DNA from 3 places in the Sporosarcina sp. P17b genome. Region 1 is predicted to be linked to each of the others. Evidence: riboswitches for the same ligand, from Rfam matches in the RefSeq annotation. Region 1 holds a riboswitch; each other region holds the start of a gene.
What was found. A riboswitch is a leader RNA that binds a small molecule or an ion and turns the genes downstream of it on or off. The one in region 1 is predicted to bind S-adenosylmethionine.

Region 1 (5,458 bases):
CATCTCTCCTCTGATATATTTTTGGTTTTTACTTACACTTGCACATTCAAGCGGGCTTCAATGATCCGAATACAGTCATAAAAATTAGTGAACGGTGAATAAGGAATGTTCAATTCCTCGCATTTTTCAATTAAGAAATCCCTTGCAATGACGATATCGGCAAGCTTTGCCGCTTCTAGGTCTGTAATCGAGTCACCGATGACAATGCTCGTTTGCTGCTGGGCAGTGTTCTCGCGAATAATCGTCGGCTTACAGCAACCGCAGCCTTGACTTGTACAAATTGCATCACATTCATGCGGGAAGAGGATGTTGATGTGTTCTCCTGAAAAATCACTTTCGTTGCAATAGACTTGATTGAATGGCCCGAATGGTTCAAGCAATGGGTGAATGAAAAAGTCGATGCCGCCACTTACGATATAGAGCGGTATGTTTTTTTCGCGGGTAAACTGAACAAATTCACCAAAACCTTCCCTGATTTCCGCGTCCTCCAAAACGAACGACACGATTTGTTCTTTTTGGGAAGTGGGCAATAAAGCAAAGAGTTCTTTGACTCCTGTTTGAATCGACACCTTTTGTGCCATAATATCGTCCTTTATCTCTTCCCATCCAGCGGGAGCGAACTTGTCCATGATATTGATAATATTATCTTTCATCGTAATTGTACCATCGAAATCACAAAAAATTACTGGTTTAAACTCTGCACTCATCTATATGTCCTCCTACCATCTATCAATAAAACCTCTTCTATTATAAGAAGAGGTCATTGATACATCTTCTTATCTACAACAACACAAAGCAAGAAGTCACGCCGTGTCCCTCCACCTAGATAAGAAATCTCGTATTTATTTCAATTAATTGTGATTATTTCATCTATCGATAACTTTGTCAATCAACGCCCATCGACAGCGGTTTTAGGAAGTAATCGGAACGGCTTTTTCCCGCGCCTTTCCTTCTTCCTCTTCCGGTACACGAATGAATTTAACAATAATCGCACTCACTACATAGAGGGCACTGAAAATCCACACGACCCCTTCCGCTCCAACAAGCCCAATGAACGCCAAAGCGATTGCTGGTGCTACGAATGTGGACAGACCAGCGGCAAAGTTCAACACGGACATTGCAGCGCCTTTATCCTCACCTGCAACGGATGGTACCAGGGCACCGATTGGAACGTAGCCCGCTACCAAGCCGCCCCATATGAATCCAACAATGCTCGTCATGAGAATACTACCATTTGTAATTACCGGTATATAGAACAGAAGCGGCGTGAAAATCGCGCAGCCGATTCCACCGAACCAAATGATTGTGTTTTTCCAACCGAATTTATCCCCAATAAAGCCGAACACTAAATTGAAGATGATGTTTCCTAAGAAGAACGTTCCCCATAATTGCAACCATGCAGTTGTTTCAATGCCATGTTGCGCCATATGCATCGGTAAGAATACCGGGAATCCATAGACACTTAAACTATTGATAATTCGGACAACTCCACCTGCAGCAACCCGTTTGTTCGTTTTCAAAATGGTGATGCCTTTCAATAATTCGGTGACTGCTTCTTTTTTGTTCGCGAGTTTTTTCTTTTGGAACTTGTCTTTATTGATAACTAAAGCAAAGATCGCACCGAGACATACCCAGAAAATAGATGTCCACATTGTATTGATGTAACCAAGATGCTGGATTACGAAACTTGAATACCATGCGCCCAGCACCATCATTCCCGCACAAAACGCAAACCAAAACCAACCGACGGCAGAGCTCAATTTATTTTGCGGTGTCTTATAAATGACCCATGTCAGGAAGGAGTAGGCAAACAACGGATAACCGAAACCTTTAATGAAATACGTGAGAAGCATAACCGGGTAATTCATCGTCGAAAAACCGTACGTGATAAACCCTGCGGTACCGATTATGTAAACGGCTAAACCGATTGCCATTGTACGTTTTGGACCAAATACCTCTACACAGACGCCTGAAAACCAAGAAGACAGCGCGATCGAGATTCCGTATACTGTGAAAATGGCAGCTGACTGTTGAATGGTCAACCCGCTTTCAATCAAGAAAGGACTCAGCCAACCGGCTTCAATTCCGTCTCCCATCATGAACAGCATGACACCGAAAAAGCCCCATCCTAAGTTTTTCGTGATTCCGATTCTTTCTAACATAACACTCTCTCCATCTCTATCTCTAATTTTTCTGTAGCTTCAACTTAGGTTATATAAAATAAAAAAACCCTTTCCGAAAGGACGGAAAGAGTCGATGATAGTACATCATAATCACATTAAAAAATAAATGCTAAACCCTTTCTATCTCTCAAGCTACGCTTGCTGGATTTGGCACAATTATGTTGCCGAAGTTTCATAGGGCCAGTCCCTCAACTTCTCTCGATAGAAAATAATAATATGTAATTGAGTGAAAAATGTCGAATATCTAACTTATCAATTAACTGTATAGAATTTTCAATCTGAAGTCAACCACTTATTTTAACTTTCCAAAAAAATAGTTTAATATATGTTATACTATCTAGCATAAATCGTTTGTTTGAAAGGATATTTGATATGCATTCTTATATTGATGTAGAAAATGGTGTAGTCCCCTCGGTCTGTTCCCTTGATTGTCCAGACCAATGTGGATTGCTTGTTCACAAAGATGATGGGAGAATCGTTAAAATTGAAGGCGATCCGGACCATCCTGTAACAAAAGGAAGTATTTGTAACAAAGTTCGACATATGACTGAACGCATTTATGATCCAAAAAGGATTACAACCCCTTTGAAACGCGTTGGGGAAAAAGGTGATGGGAAATTTGTTCCAATCAGTTGGCAAGAAGCCATTACAACCATCACAGATCAGTGGAAAAAATTGATTTCAGAAGAGGGTCCGGAATCGATTCTTCCTTACAGTTTCTATGCCAATATGGGGAAACTTAGTTCCAAAGGGATGGATCGCCGTTTCTTCAACCGCCTTGGTTCGAGTCAACTGGACCGGACGATTTGTTCAGTCGCTGGCGAGGTCGGCTACAATTACACGATGGGCGGGCGTTTCGGAACAGATCCCGAGGAGATGACGGAAACAAAATTATTTGTTTTCTGGGGCATCAATGCTGTCAGCACCAATATGCACCAAATCATGATTGCGCAAAAAGCGAAAAAAAACTGTGCTAAAATCGTCGTTATTGACGTCCATAAAAATCAGACCGGACGCATGGCTGATTGGTTCATCCCCATTCTTCCCGGAACTGACGGAGCGCTTGCACTCGGAATCATGCATATTCTTTATAAAGAAAAACTGGTCAATCAATCGTTTTTGGAACAATATACAATCGGCTATGAAGAGCTCAGGGAACATGTAAAGCACTACGATCCCCAAACGGTTTCCGCCATTACGGGCGTGCCGAAGGAAGATATCTATGAATTGGCCCGGATGTATGGAACCGTCTCCCCTTCCATGATTCGCATTGGCAATGGGTTGCAGCATCATGATAACGGGGGAATGATGGTCCGGACAATTTCCTGCTTGCCTGCTTTGACAGGGCAATGGGAATTGAAAGGCGGAGGGGCCCTCAAATCGAATTCCGACTATTTGACGCATAATACAGCCGCACTGGAACGTCCTGAACTTCAGGTAGTGCCAACGCGCAGATTCAATATGAATTTATTGGGACAAGTATTACTGGAGGAACAACAGCCGATTCGCTCTTTGTACGTCTATAATAGCAACCCCGCCGTTGTGGCACCGGATGCCAATAAAGTACGGGATGGCTTAGCACGCGAAGATTTATTCACAGTTGTCCATGATTTGTTTTTGACAGACACTGCCTTGTATGCGGACATTGTTCTGCCAGCGACATCCGCTTTTGAAAACACAGACATCTATACGTCCTTCTGGCATCACTACATCCATTTGCAGGAACCCGTCATCGATACTTATGGGGACAGTAAATCCAACCCGGACGTTTTCAGATTGCTGGCACGGGCAATGGGCTTTGATGAGCAACCATTTCTAGATGATGACGCGGAAATGGTTAACCAAGCGTTAAGCCAACTGTCCAATCCTTATTTATCCGAGGTGTCGTATGCTGCCTTAAAGGAAAAACGTTATATGAAAGCGAGCGGTACCGGCAATCTATTGAACAATTTAAAGACACCGAGCGGAAAAATCGAGTTGTATTCGGAACAGATGAAATCGGCAGGATTCCCGGCCCTTCCTACGTATATCCCGATTATCCAGGATTCCGATCATCCTTTACTTTATGTACCTGCAATTAACCATAACTTCATGAACACGATTTTTTCGAACAATGAAAAACATATCAAGCTTGAGAAAGCACCTAAGTTGTTCATGAATCGGCTAGATGCGGAAAGTCGGGGAATTGAAGACGGAGCGGCTGTCCGTATATGGAATGAGCGCGGGGAATGTGAGTTTACTGTTTCCGTCGGCGAGCAAGTTCTTCCTGGCGTTGTTGTCAGTCAAGGGATTTGGGGAGATAAGTCGGGTCAAAAACGCCTTGTGAATGCTTTGACGCCAGATCGGATTGCCGATATGGGCGGCGGTGCAACGTTCTTCTCCGGGCGGGTTGAGGTGGCGGGTTTATAACTAGATATGTTGAATTAAAGAACCCCACTGAATCCGCTATGACTACCCCTTTAGGGTGAACATTATTGAGAGAGAGTTGCGCGAAGCGGAGTGTGGATTGTAATTCGCTTGGCGCTTTGGGGATGCCTTTGCCGCGCCTGCGCTGGGGTGTCCCATTATTGAAAGTATTTGGGTGATGTATAGACCGAGATTATAATGTGATTACTATTTGATACTAATTTCATTGAAGATAGACGCACTATAGGGTACAGGTCTTATCCCCGCTAATGAAATGCGCTTTCCTCCACAGAGACCATCCAGCGAAGGCGCGACTTCGTGGTAGCCGAAGCGATAAGACAAAAAGGGGTCTTCTTTCTGGCTTATCGCGGGAGGCATCCACAAAGCGCAGAAGCGATATTAGCGGGAACTCCAATTCTATCCATTGTATAGGGACTGTTGTTAAATGCTTTCTCTCGGTTTATGTATATTAGTCGATATTGCAACCTAAATAGTAGTGGATTAGAAGGAGTGCAGGTTTAATCCCCAATAACGAAATACGCTTTCTAACCTGGACCATCCAGCGAAGGCGCGCCTACGTGGTAGCCAAAGCGATAAGACTGAAAGTGGTTTCCTTTCTGGCTTATCGCGAGAGGCATCCACAAAGCGGCGAAGCGTTATTAGCAAGATTTCTGATTCATTCTATCTAAAAAAACGAGCCTCTTGGATACAACCCCAGGAGGCTCGTTTTGTTCTTATACTGACTCGACAACGCCCCATTGGTCAATGGCGCGTTTCAGAGGTTCTGATGTTTTTGCCGCTTCTTCGAGAGAAATTTGTTTGACACTTGCGTCAATCGCCGCCCGGAATGCTTTGGCACCTTGCGTCGG
Region 2 (5,458 bases), on a different contig from region 1:
CGCCACTTCGTACGAAAAGCGGGTCAGGAAGATCAGTCACAAAAAGAATATCCAGTTACAGTCGACAATAATGAGTTGTTAGATCAACTGCAACACCCTGATGCTGTGTTACTAGACGTTCGCGAAGAAGCAGAATACGCATTTGCTCATATACCTGGTGCCCTATCCATACCTCTTGGCCAATTGGATGAACGAATGTCGTACTTCAGTAAAGACAAGAAGCTCTTCGTTGTATGCCGAACAGGTAACCGCAGTGATATGGCATGTCAAAAACTAGTGGCAAAGGGTTTTGAAAATGTCACGAATGTAATTCCTGGTATGTCAAAATGGGATGGTAAAACAGAAAATACAGTAGGGGGTATAAATAAATGAGAATCATTCAATCAAGTGAAGTAGCAAAGCGCGTTATTGCGAAAGAGTCATTATTCATTTTGGATGTTCGAAATGAAACTGCATTTGAAGATTGGAAAATCGAAGGTGAGCAAGTGCGCTATTTAAACGTACCGTACTTTGATTTATTGGATGGCATCGAAGAAATTGAAGACCAATTGCCAAAAGATGAGGAGATCCTAGTAGTCTGTGCTAAAGAAGGTTCGTCCGTTATGGTGGCAGAAATCCTTGAAGAAGCAGGCTATTCAGTAGGCTATCTTTCAGGAGGAATGAAAGCGTGGAGCGAGTATTTGGAGCCGGTGAAGATTGCCGATTTGAAATCAGGTGGTGAGCTCTATCAATTCGTCCGTCTTGGTAAAGGGTGTCTTTCCTATATGGTCATATCAGGCGGAGAAGCGGCAATCATTGACGCGACGCGGATGACAGATGTGTTTATGGACTTTGCTACGGAACGCGGTGTGAAGATCACAAATGTACTCGATACGCACTTGCATGCGGATCACATTTCAGGTGGTCGTCAGATTGCAAAAGCAACGGGGGCAACGTACTGGCTACCGCCAAAAGATGCAGAAGAAGTCGTATTTGAATATGCTGCATTAGAAGGCGATACGTCGATTCAAATAGGTGATACTAAAATTGATATTCAAGCACTTTATTCACCAGGACACACCATTGGTTCGACTTCATTTATTGTCGATGACAGCTATTTGATGACAGGTGATATTCTGTTCATTGATTCAATTGGACGTCCAGATTTAGCAGGTTTGGCAGAAGATTGGGTAGGTGACTTACGTGAGTCCTTGTATAGTCGTTATAAAGAATTGTCAGAAGAACTAACGGTTTTACCGGCTCACTTCATGATTGTAGATGAGTTGAATGAAGACGGCAGCGTGTCGGAAAAGCTCGGCGTGTTGTATAAGCAAAACCACGGCTTGAACATTGAAGATGAAAAAGAGTTCAGAGAATTAGTCACGGGGAACTTGCCTCCGCAACCGAACGCGTATCAGGAAATACGACAGATGAATATGGGGAAAATCCAACCTGACGAAGAAACGCAACGTGAGATGGAGATTGGCCCGAATCGCTGTGCGGTACGGTAAATAGTTATTTTAAATCAGCTGTAAAACAATAACCCACATTAAAAGGAGAAGATAAATATGAGTTCAACAACATTTTTAGACGCAAAAGGGCTGGCATGTCCAATGCCGATCGTACGTGCAAAGAAAGCAATGAAGGATATGCAAACAGGAGATGTTCTGGAGATTCATACGACAGATAAAGGATCGGTATCCGACCTGACAGCATGGGCGGCTTCTGGTAATCATGAAATAAAAGACCAGCAACAAGAGTCCGATGTCTTTAAATTTTGGATCCAAAAAGGGTAAACTTAGGGTAGAGGGAATGGCTGTCTCCCTCTTTCATCAGGAAGAAGGGAGAACATCATGACCATTCCATTTATTATTACGATCTTCCTCATTGGAATCGTCGGCTCGTTCCTTTCCGGAATGATGGGAATCGGGGGCGCGATTGTCAAATATCCAATGTTGTTATTTATTCCTGCACTACTTGGTTTTACTGCGTTTACACCACATGAAGTAGCTGGTATAACTGCAGTTGAAGTATTCTTTGCGTCACTTTCAGGAGTTTTGGCGTACCGAAAAAGTAATCTGATTTTGAAGCCACTTGTTCTTTATATGGGGATCAGTGTGTTGATCGGCAGTGTGATCGGCGGTGCAGGTTCCAGCATGCTATCAGAAGCGACTGTAAATATCGTCTATGGTATTCTGGCTGTGCTTGCGGCAATTATGATGTTTATTCCGAAAAAGGGGTTGGATGATCAGCCGATTGAAGAAATCACATTTAATCGCATCATAGCTTCCAGTGCGGCATTCATTGTTGGATTAGCAGCGGGAATCGTTGGAGCTGGTGGTGCATTTATCATGGTACCGATTATGCTCGTCATCCTAAAGATCCCAACACGCGTTACAATTGCTACATCATTGGCCATCACATTACTATCATCAGTAGGTTCGGCGTCAGGTAAATTTTTCACTGGGCAAGTGCCGTACGGACCTGCTCTCGTCATGATAATCGCAAGCATTATCGCAGCTCCAATCGGTGTGAAAGTCAGCCGTAGAGTAAACACCAAAGTCCTACAAAGCATCCTTGCCGTTCTCATTATGGCATCGGCCGTGAAGATTTGGTGGGATATATTCTAATAAAATCAACATCGCCAGAACATCGTTCATTGAACATGTCTCTGGCGATTTTTAGTGAAGTGGCAAGTGGAAAAACTTCACATGTCACTAACATTAGATTAACGGTGGTTTCACTGTTCCATTTTTCATGTCAACATGTCAAAACTTATACTAATTTCAAAAGATTCTATTAAATTACCTTGCAATAGACTCGGAATAGCCGTATACTATTTTTCAACGATGGAAAACGAATAGACACACTCTTATCAAGAGCGGCGGAGGGATTAGGCCCTGTGATGCCCGGCAACCGGCGAAAGCAAAGGTGCTACTTCCTACAAACTATAAGTAGTTTGGAAGATAAGGGAGGAATAAGCGAAAGCGCAGCCCTCTTCTTATTAGGAAGAAGGGTTTTTTGTGTACCTAAGTGCCCTCTTGCACTTTTCTTGTGTCTAGTTCCAGAGGGCAGCTGCTCGGGACGTTTCGGTCTAAACGCAAAGGAGAAGAACACTCCTTTGCGTTCAGCCCTCCAACGCCTGTCGCAGCTAAGCGCCCTCTGCCGCTTTTCGAGTGTTCCATCGATACATGATAAAAAAGGGGAATGGTTATGACGAATTTACAGCCAGAAACGATTTTATTACATGGAGGGCAAAAGCCGGATCCGGAGTCGGGTTCACGTGCGTTGCCAATTCATCGTACGACTTCTTATGTATTCAGAGACACGGAACATGCTCAAAACTTATTTGCCTTAAAAGAAGCAGGCAATATCTATACACGTATCACGAACCCGACAGTAGCTGTTTTCGAAGAGCGCGTTGCACAGCTTGAAGGAGGGACTGCGGCGGTTGCGTTGTCTTCCGGAATGGCGGCCATTGCGTTCTCTATTATGAACATTGCCGAAGCTGGCGATGAAATTGTTGCAGCTAGCAATCTGTACGGTGGTACATACAACTTATTTGCTGTGACATTACCGCGTTACGGTATTACTGTAAAGTTTGTTGATGCTTCTGACCCGAAGAATTTTGAAGCAGCCATTACGGATAAAACAAAAGCCTTGTTTGCAGAAACTATCGGTAACCCAAGCTTGCAGGTTCTGGATGTGGAAGCTGTTGCGAATATCGCGCATGAAAATGGGATTCCATTGCTTGTCGATAATACATTCCCATCTCCATATGGCTCGAATCCGATTGAATTCGGTGCGGACGTTGTTATTCATTCAGCAACGAAATGGATTGGTGGGCATGGTACGACAATTGGTGGAGTAGCGGTCGATGCAGGTAAATTTGACTGGACGCAAGGAAGATTCCCTGGGTTCACAGAGCCTGATGAGTCTTACCATGGCTTACGTTACGGTATCGACACTGCAGCGTCTGCTTTCGCAACAAAACTGCGTGTGCAATTGCTAAGAGACTTTGGTCCATGTCTAGCTCCTGACAGTGCATTCAACTTGTTGCAAGGCCTAGAAACACTTCATTTACGCGTACCTCGCCACAATGAAAATGCGCAGAAAGTGGCGGCATTCCTGCAAGGTCATGATGCAGTAGAATGGGTGACATATACGGGTCTTGAAGATCATCCTACAGCGGAACTGGCTACTAAACACTTGAAGAACGGGTACGGCTCCATCATTGTATTTGGAATAAAAGGTGGTCGCGATGCAGGTCGCGAAGTTATCGATAATGTGGAGATTTGGTCTCATGTCGCGAACGTTGGGGATGCAAAGTCGTTGATCATCCATCCAGCTTCGACTACACATCAACAGTTATCGGCAGAGGATTTGAAAAACTCGGGTGTAAGCGAAGAACTAATCCGTCTATCAGTCGGATTGGAATCGGCAGAGGATATTATTGCGGATTTGAAACAAGCAATTGAAAAAGCATCAAATTGATATACAAAAAAGGAACACCTCGCAAATTTGCGTTGGTGTTCCTTTTTTTACTTGCGTTTTATTCGTTTTCGTTCGTCCTTCAATGATTTGAACAGGGAAGTAACCATCATAATCAGTATAATGGAGAATGGCAAAGCGGCAATAATAATGACGTTTTGCAATGCGTCCAATCCACCCACATAAAGTAGGATAATTGCGATGGAAGATTGAATGACACCCCATACAATTTTTAAATTATTAGGTGGAGTCAATGAACCGTACGACGACTGCATGCCGAGTACAAATGTAGCCGAATCCGCTGAAGTAATGAAGAATGATGTAATCAGCAAGATGGCGATGATGGAAATCACAAATGACCAAGGTAGTCCACTGAACATCTCAAAGATTGTCAGTTCAGTTGCGCTTGAAGCCAGGTCGATAATGCCTGCTTTTTGTGTTTCGATCGCTGTAGTACCGAATGCTGCGAACCAAACCATACTCAATACTGTAGGTACAACCAGTACGCCAATCATGAACTCGCGAATCGTTCTGCCTTTTGAAACGCGTGCAATGAACATACCGACAAATGGTGACCAAGCTATCCACCAAGACCAGTAGAAAAGCGTCCAGTCATTGAGCCATGAGCGATTTTCAGGCGTCAGCGGTGCTGTACGGAAACTCATTCGAATCAGATGTTCCAAGTACCCTCCGATAGAATCAGTGAACATGTTGAAGATTAATAATGTTGGGCCGAGCGCGATAATGAAGATTAACAAAGCTAATGCCAATATCATATTGGTATTGGATAAAATCCTTATTCCTTTTCCAAGTCCACTCCATGCGGAAATCATGAATAATACCGTCACTATTGCGATGATGACGAACTGTGACCAGAATCCAATTGGGATATTGAATAAGTAATTGAGTCCGGCGTTAATCTGAACCGCACCGAATCCAAGTGATGTAGCTACACCAAAAACAGTAGCGAATATCGCGAATACGTCAA
Region 3 (5,458 bases), on a different contig from region 1:
CGTAACGCGGCGATGAGCCCTGAAGAGCAAAAAGACGGCGCGAAAGTAGCGGCTTCCATTGCTGAATACGCAATTGAATGTTCTATCAATAAAGTAGTAGGTTCAGAAGTGTTGGATTACATTTCGGATGAAGCAGTTCAAATCCACGGCGGTTACGGCTTCATGGCTGAGTACGAAGTAGAGCGTATCTACCGCGACTCACGTATTAACCGTATTTTCGAAGGAACGAATGAAATCAACCGAATGATCGTTCCAGGCACATTCTTGAAGAAAGCAATGAAAGGCGAATTGCCATTGCTTCAACAAGCACAAGCATTGCAAGAAGAGTTGTTAATGCTTATGCCGGAAGAAGTGGGCGACGAAGCATTGGCTCAAGAGAAGGCGCTTGTGAAGAACGCGAAGAAAATCGGCATCTTGGTTGCAGGACTTGCAGCACAGCGTTATGGCACGAAGTTGGATCAAGAGCAAGAGATTCTTGTGAACATCGCAGATATTGCGAATGATCTATTCGGTATGGAGTCTGCATTGCTTCGTACGGAGAAGGCGATCAACAAGAACGGCGAAAAGAAAGAGAACCAGAAGCTTCTTTATACACAGATCTTCTGTCAAGAAGCGTTCGGACGCATCGAAGCGGCAGCAAAAGAGACATTGCTTGCAGCAGTAGACGGCGACAACCAGCGCATGATGATTTCGGCGTTGCGTAAGTTGACTCGTAACAATCCGTATAACTTGATTGCGAAGAAGCGTGAAGCGGCTGAGAAGCTGATCGAAGCAGAGAAGTATATCGTATAATTATAGCTTAGACAAAACGCCTCCTACGTGGGGCGTTTTTTGTTGTTTCTGGAATTGTTTAAGTTCAAGTTCCAAAGCAAGTGCTTGGGAGTAGTGAGTGAATTTGTGTAGGGGAGGGGATGGAAGCTCCAGTTGGGGGACGCTTTCCCATGGGCTCGGCTTGAGCCGCTTCCTACGCTTCGCTCCGTCCAGGGTCTCAAGGCTTTCGCTGATCCATCGGGAGTCGCCCCCAACTTCCGCTTCCATCCTACGTTGATAGTACGGTTACTCAGATCACTCATTGAAGGTAGTATTTGAATTATTGTTTTGTCTTTACTTATTTAGATTCAAGTACTGAAGTTCAAAAATCCATTACAAAACGTATTTCAATGCACTATAAAAAAGTGTCTCCTCCTTACATTGCAAGGGATTGGAGTGTAGGAGGGGCGACTCTGGGAGGATCAGCGGGACAGGTGAAACACCCTGCGAGCGAAGCGAAGGGGTGTGGTTCACCGCCCGCCCTCCAGAACGCGTCCCCTCCGAAGCGCAAATCCCCACCCCAGCACTCTGCCAGCTTCTCATTGTTATCACGCCAAACTAGTATCCACACGCCTTTATTTGCTATACTGAAAAAAAGGAGGATTACGACTATGACTATCACATACTACGGCTATCCGAAATGTACCACATGCCGCAAAGCGAAGAAATGGCTCGAGAACGAGGGGATTTCATTCGAAGAACACAACATCGCCGAACAACCACCGAGCGAAGACGACCTTCGTAGCATGATCGCAAACTCCGGGCTCGAAATGAAGAAGTTCTTCAACACAAGCGGCATGAAATATCGCGAGCTCAATTTGAAAGACAAACTACCTACCATGACAGACGACGAAAAGATCGCACTCCTCGCTTCAGACGGAATGCTCATCAAACGTCCACTCGTGTCGGACAACCAAAAAGTGACCGTTGGTTTCAATGAAACAACATTCGCAGAAACATGGAAGAAATGATCTAGAATCTTGTCTTTACGCGGGAACTATGGCAAACTAAAGATAGATAAACTATTATATTTTTGGAGGTAACGACATGAGCACACCAAAAGATTTACGTTATTCAGAAGAGCACGAATGGGTAAAAGAAGAAGACGGTAAATACCGTATCGGAATCACACATTTTGCACAGTCTGAACTAGGGGATATCGTATTCGTTGAACTCCCACAAGTTGGCGATCAATTGAAATCTGACGAGCCTTTCGGAAGCGTTGAATCAGTGAAAACTGTTTCTGAATTGTATGCTCCACTAACTGGTAAAGTTGTAGAAGTGAACGAAAACCTTGAAGACAGCCCTGAATTGGTTAACGAATCTCCATACGAAGGTGCATGGATGGTTGTAGTTGAAATCGATGACAAAGCTGAATTGGATGCGTTAATGACAGCTGAACAATACGAAGAAATGACAGCTGAATAATCATCACAAAGGAAAGCGCTGGAACGTCTCAGCGTTTTTTTTACACTCTAGGAGGAAGCGCATGGACCTGAAAGTTCTCATTGTAGAAGGCGGTTCGGATCGTAAGCGGTTAGTGCCGATCCTTGCAGAGCCTGTAGAGATTCTTTGTACGAATGGTACCATCAGTGCGTACCACATCGAAGAACTGCTTGAGCCGTACGAGCAACATGAAATCTTCATATTTTTGGATGCGGACGCGTCAGGTGAATCCATTCGAAAGCTGTTCAAACAACTGTATCCGGAAGCTAGACACCTATACACGGATCGTCTCTATCGTGAAGTGGAGACGACGCCTATCAAGCTATTGGCCAGCATTTTAGCTGCCGCCAATTTTAAAGTACATCCTAAATTTTTGGCAGGTGGAACACATGAATAATTGGTCAATCGAAGACTGGAAACATGCAAAGGCGGCGGAGCAAATAGCCGCTTTTTATTTATTTACACCTATGTGTGGTACCTGTGCAGTCGCTTCGAAAATGTTAACGGTAATAGAAGCGATGCGACCGGAATTGCCCATTGGAAAAGCGGATTTGAATTACGTCCAGGATATTGCAATCGAATATGAAGTAGAGAGCGTTCCTTGTTTGCTCATTCAACGAAAAGGCGAGCCGATAGAAAAAATTTACGCTTTTCAATCTGTACCTTATCTACTGGAGAAGCTCAGTTGACAATAGAATTCGAAGTATGGTATAAGTAGATAATCAATTGAATACGTAACTCTTATAAAGAGCGGTGGAGGGAAGTGCCCTATGAAGCCCGGCAACCGTCACATATGTGAAATGGTGCCAATTCACTCAAAGTGTAATGCTTTGATAGATGAGAGAAATGTTAACGTACATATGTATATACGTTGGACCTTTCTGCTCAACTGCAGGAAGGTCTTTTTAAATTAAAGGTGGTGCGGAAAATGATTCAACTAGCAAACGTTCATAAAAGGTTCCAATTGAACCGTTCAGAAATTGTCGCAGTAGATGATGTGACATTTGACATCGAAGAAGGAGAAATTTTCGGCGTCATCGGATACAGCGGAGCAGGTAAAAGTACATTGATCAGACTACTGAATGGTCTTGAAACTCCGACGTCCGGTAGTATTAAGATTAATGAACAGGAAATGACGACGTTAAAAGGTGCAGGCTTGCGCAATGCGCGACAGAAAATCAGCATGATCTTTCAACACTTTAATTTGTTGTGGTCGAGAACGGTAGAAGAGAATATCATGTTTCCTCTTGAAATCGCTGGCGTGAAGAAATCGGCACGCAAGCAAAAAGTCAAAGAACTAATTGATTTAGTTGGATTGACAGGACGCGAAAAGGCGTATCCATCACAACTTTCAGGCGGTCAGAAGCAACGTGTCGGTATTGCACGTGCCCTTGCAAATGATCCGGAAGTATTGCTTTGTGATGAAGCGACATCCGCACTCGATCCAGAAACAACGAATGCTATTCTGGATTTATTAACGGATATTAATGAACGTCTTGGACTGACAATTGTTTTGATTACGCATGAAATGCATGTCATTCGTAAGATCTGTAATCGGGTGGCGGTCATGGAAGCCGGAAAAGTGATGGAAATCGGTAACGTGTTGGACGTTTTCCAATCTCCACAGGCTGATATTACGAAGCGTTTCATTTCACAAGTGACAGATACTGGTGATACGGATGCAGCGATGGCTCATTTACAAGAAGAAGTACCTCAAGGGAAGCTAGTGAAGTTAGCCTTCATTGGAGAGCGTACGGAACAGCCAGTGCTTGCTGAGTTAATCCGTAAATTTCCAATTGACGTCAACATCGTACAAGGGAATATTTCGACTACGCGTGACGGCGCATATGGCACATTAGTACTTCAATTGGTAGGCGATACAGCGATCATTGATGAAGCAATCGTCTTCTTAGATGCCAATGAAGTAAAGACGGAGGTGCTGCTACATGATTGAGCAATGGTTCCCGAATGTTGACTGGGACAAAATGTGGCTTGCGACAGGCGAGACGCTCTATATGTCCGCATACTCGACATTCTTTACGTTCGTTTTTGGTATCGCACTTGGACTTATATTGTTTTTGACTAGCCCAGGACAATTATGGGCTAATAAAATGATTAACGTTATTACTGGCGCGTTCGTGAATATATTCCGATCAATTCCATTCATCATTTTAATTATTTTACTTATCCCATTTACAAAGTTATTGTTTGACAGCATGCGTGGACCGAATGCGGCATTGCCTGCGTTAATCATCGGGGCGGCTCCATTTTACGGACGCATGGTATTGATCGCGTTGCAGGAAATCGATAAAGGGGTTATCGAAGCAGCTCGCTCAATGGGTGCCAAAACATCCACTATTATTTTCAAGGTCTTGTTGCCTGAATCGATGCCAGCATTGGTTTCTGGAATTACGGTGACATCTATTGCACTTGTCGGCTATACGGCGATGGCAGGGGTCATTGGTGCTGGAGGGCTCGGTACACTTGCGTATTTAGAGGGGTTCCAGCGTAGCAGGGAAGACGTTACGATCATGGCAACGATTTTAGTATTGGTTGTCGTATTCATCATCCAAATTATTGGTGATCTCATTGTAAAACGTTTGGACAAACGGTAATAGGATTTTCAGGGTAACCTGTTGACCATAAAACATTCCATTAATGGAGAGGGAGAAATGTGGAGATGAAGAAATTTTTATTCGGTTTATTCGCAGCAGTATTAGTGCTTGCACTGGCAGCATGCGGAACGAAAGACGATAGCAAGGACGGGGCAGCACCAGATGTGGACGAGGCTGAAAAAGGCGAGAAAACAACATTGACAGTAGGGGCGTCTAACACGCCACACGCAGTCATTTTGGAAGAAGCAAAGCCATTACTAGCTGAAAAGGGCTATGATTTAGTAATTGAAAGTTACACAGATTATGTACTTCCCAATAAAGATTTGGATGAAGGTGAATTGGATGCGAACTACTTCCAACACATTCCATACTTAGAAAGTCAGATTGCTGATTTCGGTTATGATTTCGTCAATGCTGGTGCAATCCACATCGAGCCAATCGGTGTGTACTCTAAGAAATATGATTCACTTGAAGAACTTCCTGAAGGTGCTACAATCTTGATCAGTAACTCGGTTGCAGATCACGGACGTGTACTGGCTATGCTTGAGGAAAAAGGCTTGATTAAGTTGGCTGACGACATAGAAAAA

Region 2: it holds a riboswitch for S-adenosylmethionine, as region 1 does, so the genes downstream of both, CSV76_RS09080 (O-acetylhomoserine aminocarboxypropyltransferase/cysteine synthase family protein) here and CSV76_RS14545 (MFS transporter) in region 1, are expected to answer to the same signal.
Region 3: it holds a riboswitch for S-adenosylmethionine, as region 1 does, so the genes downstream of both, CSV76_RS12020 (methionine ABC transporter ATP-binding protein) here and CSV76_RS14545 (MFS transporter) in region 1, are expected to answer to the same signal.

Annotation. Positions count from the first base shown of each region.
Region 1 covers NZ_PDYP01000017.1:17,277-22,734, reverse strand. The annotation lists gene CSV76_RS14550 (2-hydroxy-3-keto-5-methylthiopentenyl-1-phosphate phosphatase) at 33-707, opposite strand; gene CSV76_RS14545 (MFS transporter) at 912-2,162, opposite strand; SAM riboswitch class I at 2,301-2,391, opposite strand; gene CSV76_RS14540 (molybdopterin-containing oxidoreductase family protein) at 2,556-4,592, shown strand; gene CSV76_RS14535 (2,3-diketo-5-methylthiopentyl-1-phosphate enolase) at 5,324-5,458, opposite strand, start outside.
Region 2 covers NZ_PDYP01000006.1:61,454-66,911, forward strand. The annotation lists gene CSV76_RS09060 (sulfurtransferase TusA family protein) at 1-372, shown strand, start outside; gene CSV76_RS09065 (MBL fold metallo-hydrolase) at 369-1,490, shown strand; gene CSV76_RS09070 (sulfurtransferase TusA family protein) at 1,548-1,775, shown strand; gene CSV76_RS09075 (sulfite exporter TauE/SafE family protein) at 1,833-2,609, shown strand; SAM riboswitch class I at 2,849-2,952, shown strand; gene CSV76_RS09080 (O-acetylhomoserine aminocarboxypropyltransferase/cysteine synthase family protein) at 3,193-4,473, shown strand; gene CSV76_RS09085 (glycine betaine uptake BCCT transporter) at 4,521-5,458, opposite strand, start outside.
Region 3 covers NZ_PDYP01000010.1:39,424-44,881, forward strand. The annotation lists gene CSV76_RS11985 (acyl-CoA dehydrogenase family protein) at 1-792, shown strand, start outside; gene CSV76_RS12000 (arsenate reductase family protein) at 1,422-1,781, shown strand; gene gcvH (glycine cleavage system protein GcvH) at 1,858-2,238, shown strand; gene CSV76_RS12010 (toprim domain-containing protein) at 2,300-2,653, shown strand; gene CSV76_RS12015 (thioredoxin family protein) at 2,646-2,945, shown strand; SAM riboswitch class I at 2,995-3,100, shown strand; gene CSV76_RS12020 (methionine ABC transporter ATP-binding protein) at 3,185-4,210, shown strand; gene CSV76_RS12025 (methionine ABC transporter permease) at 4,203-4,871, shown strand; gene CSV76_RS12030 (MetQ/NlpA family ABC transporter substrate-binding protein) at 4,937-5,458, shown strand, end outside.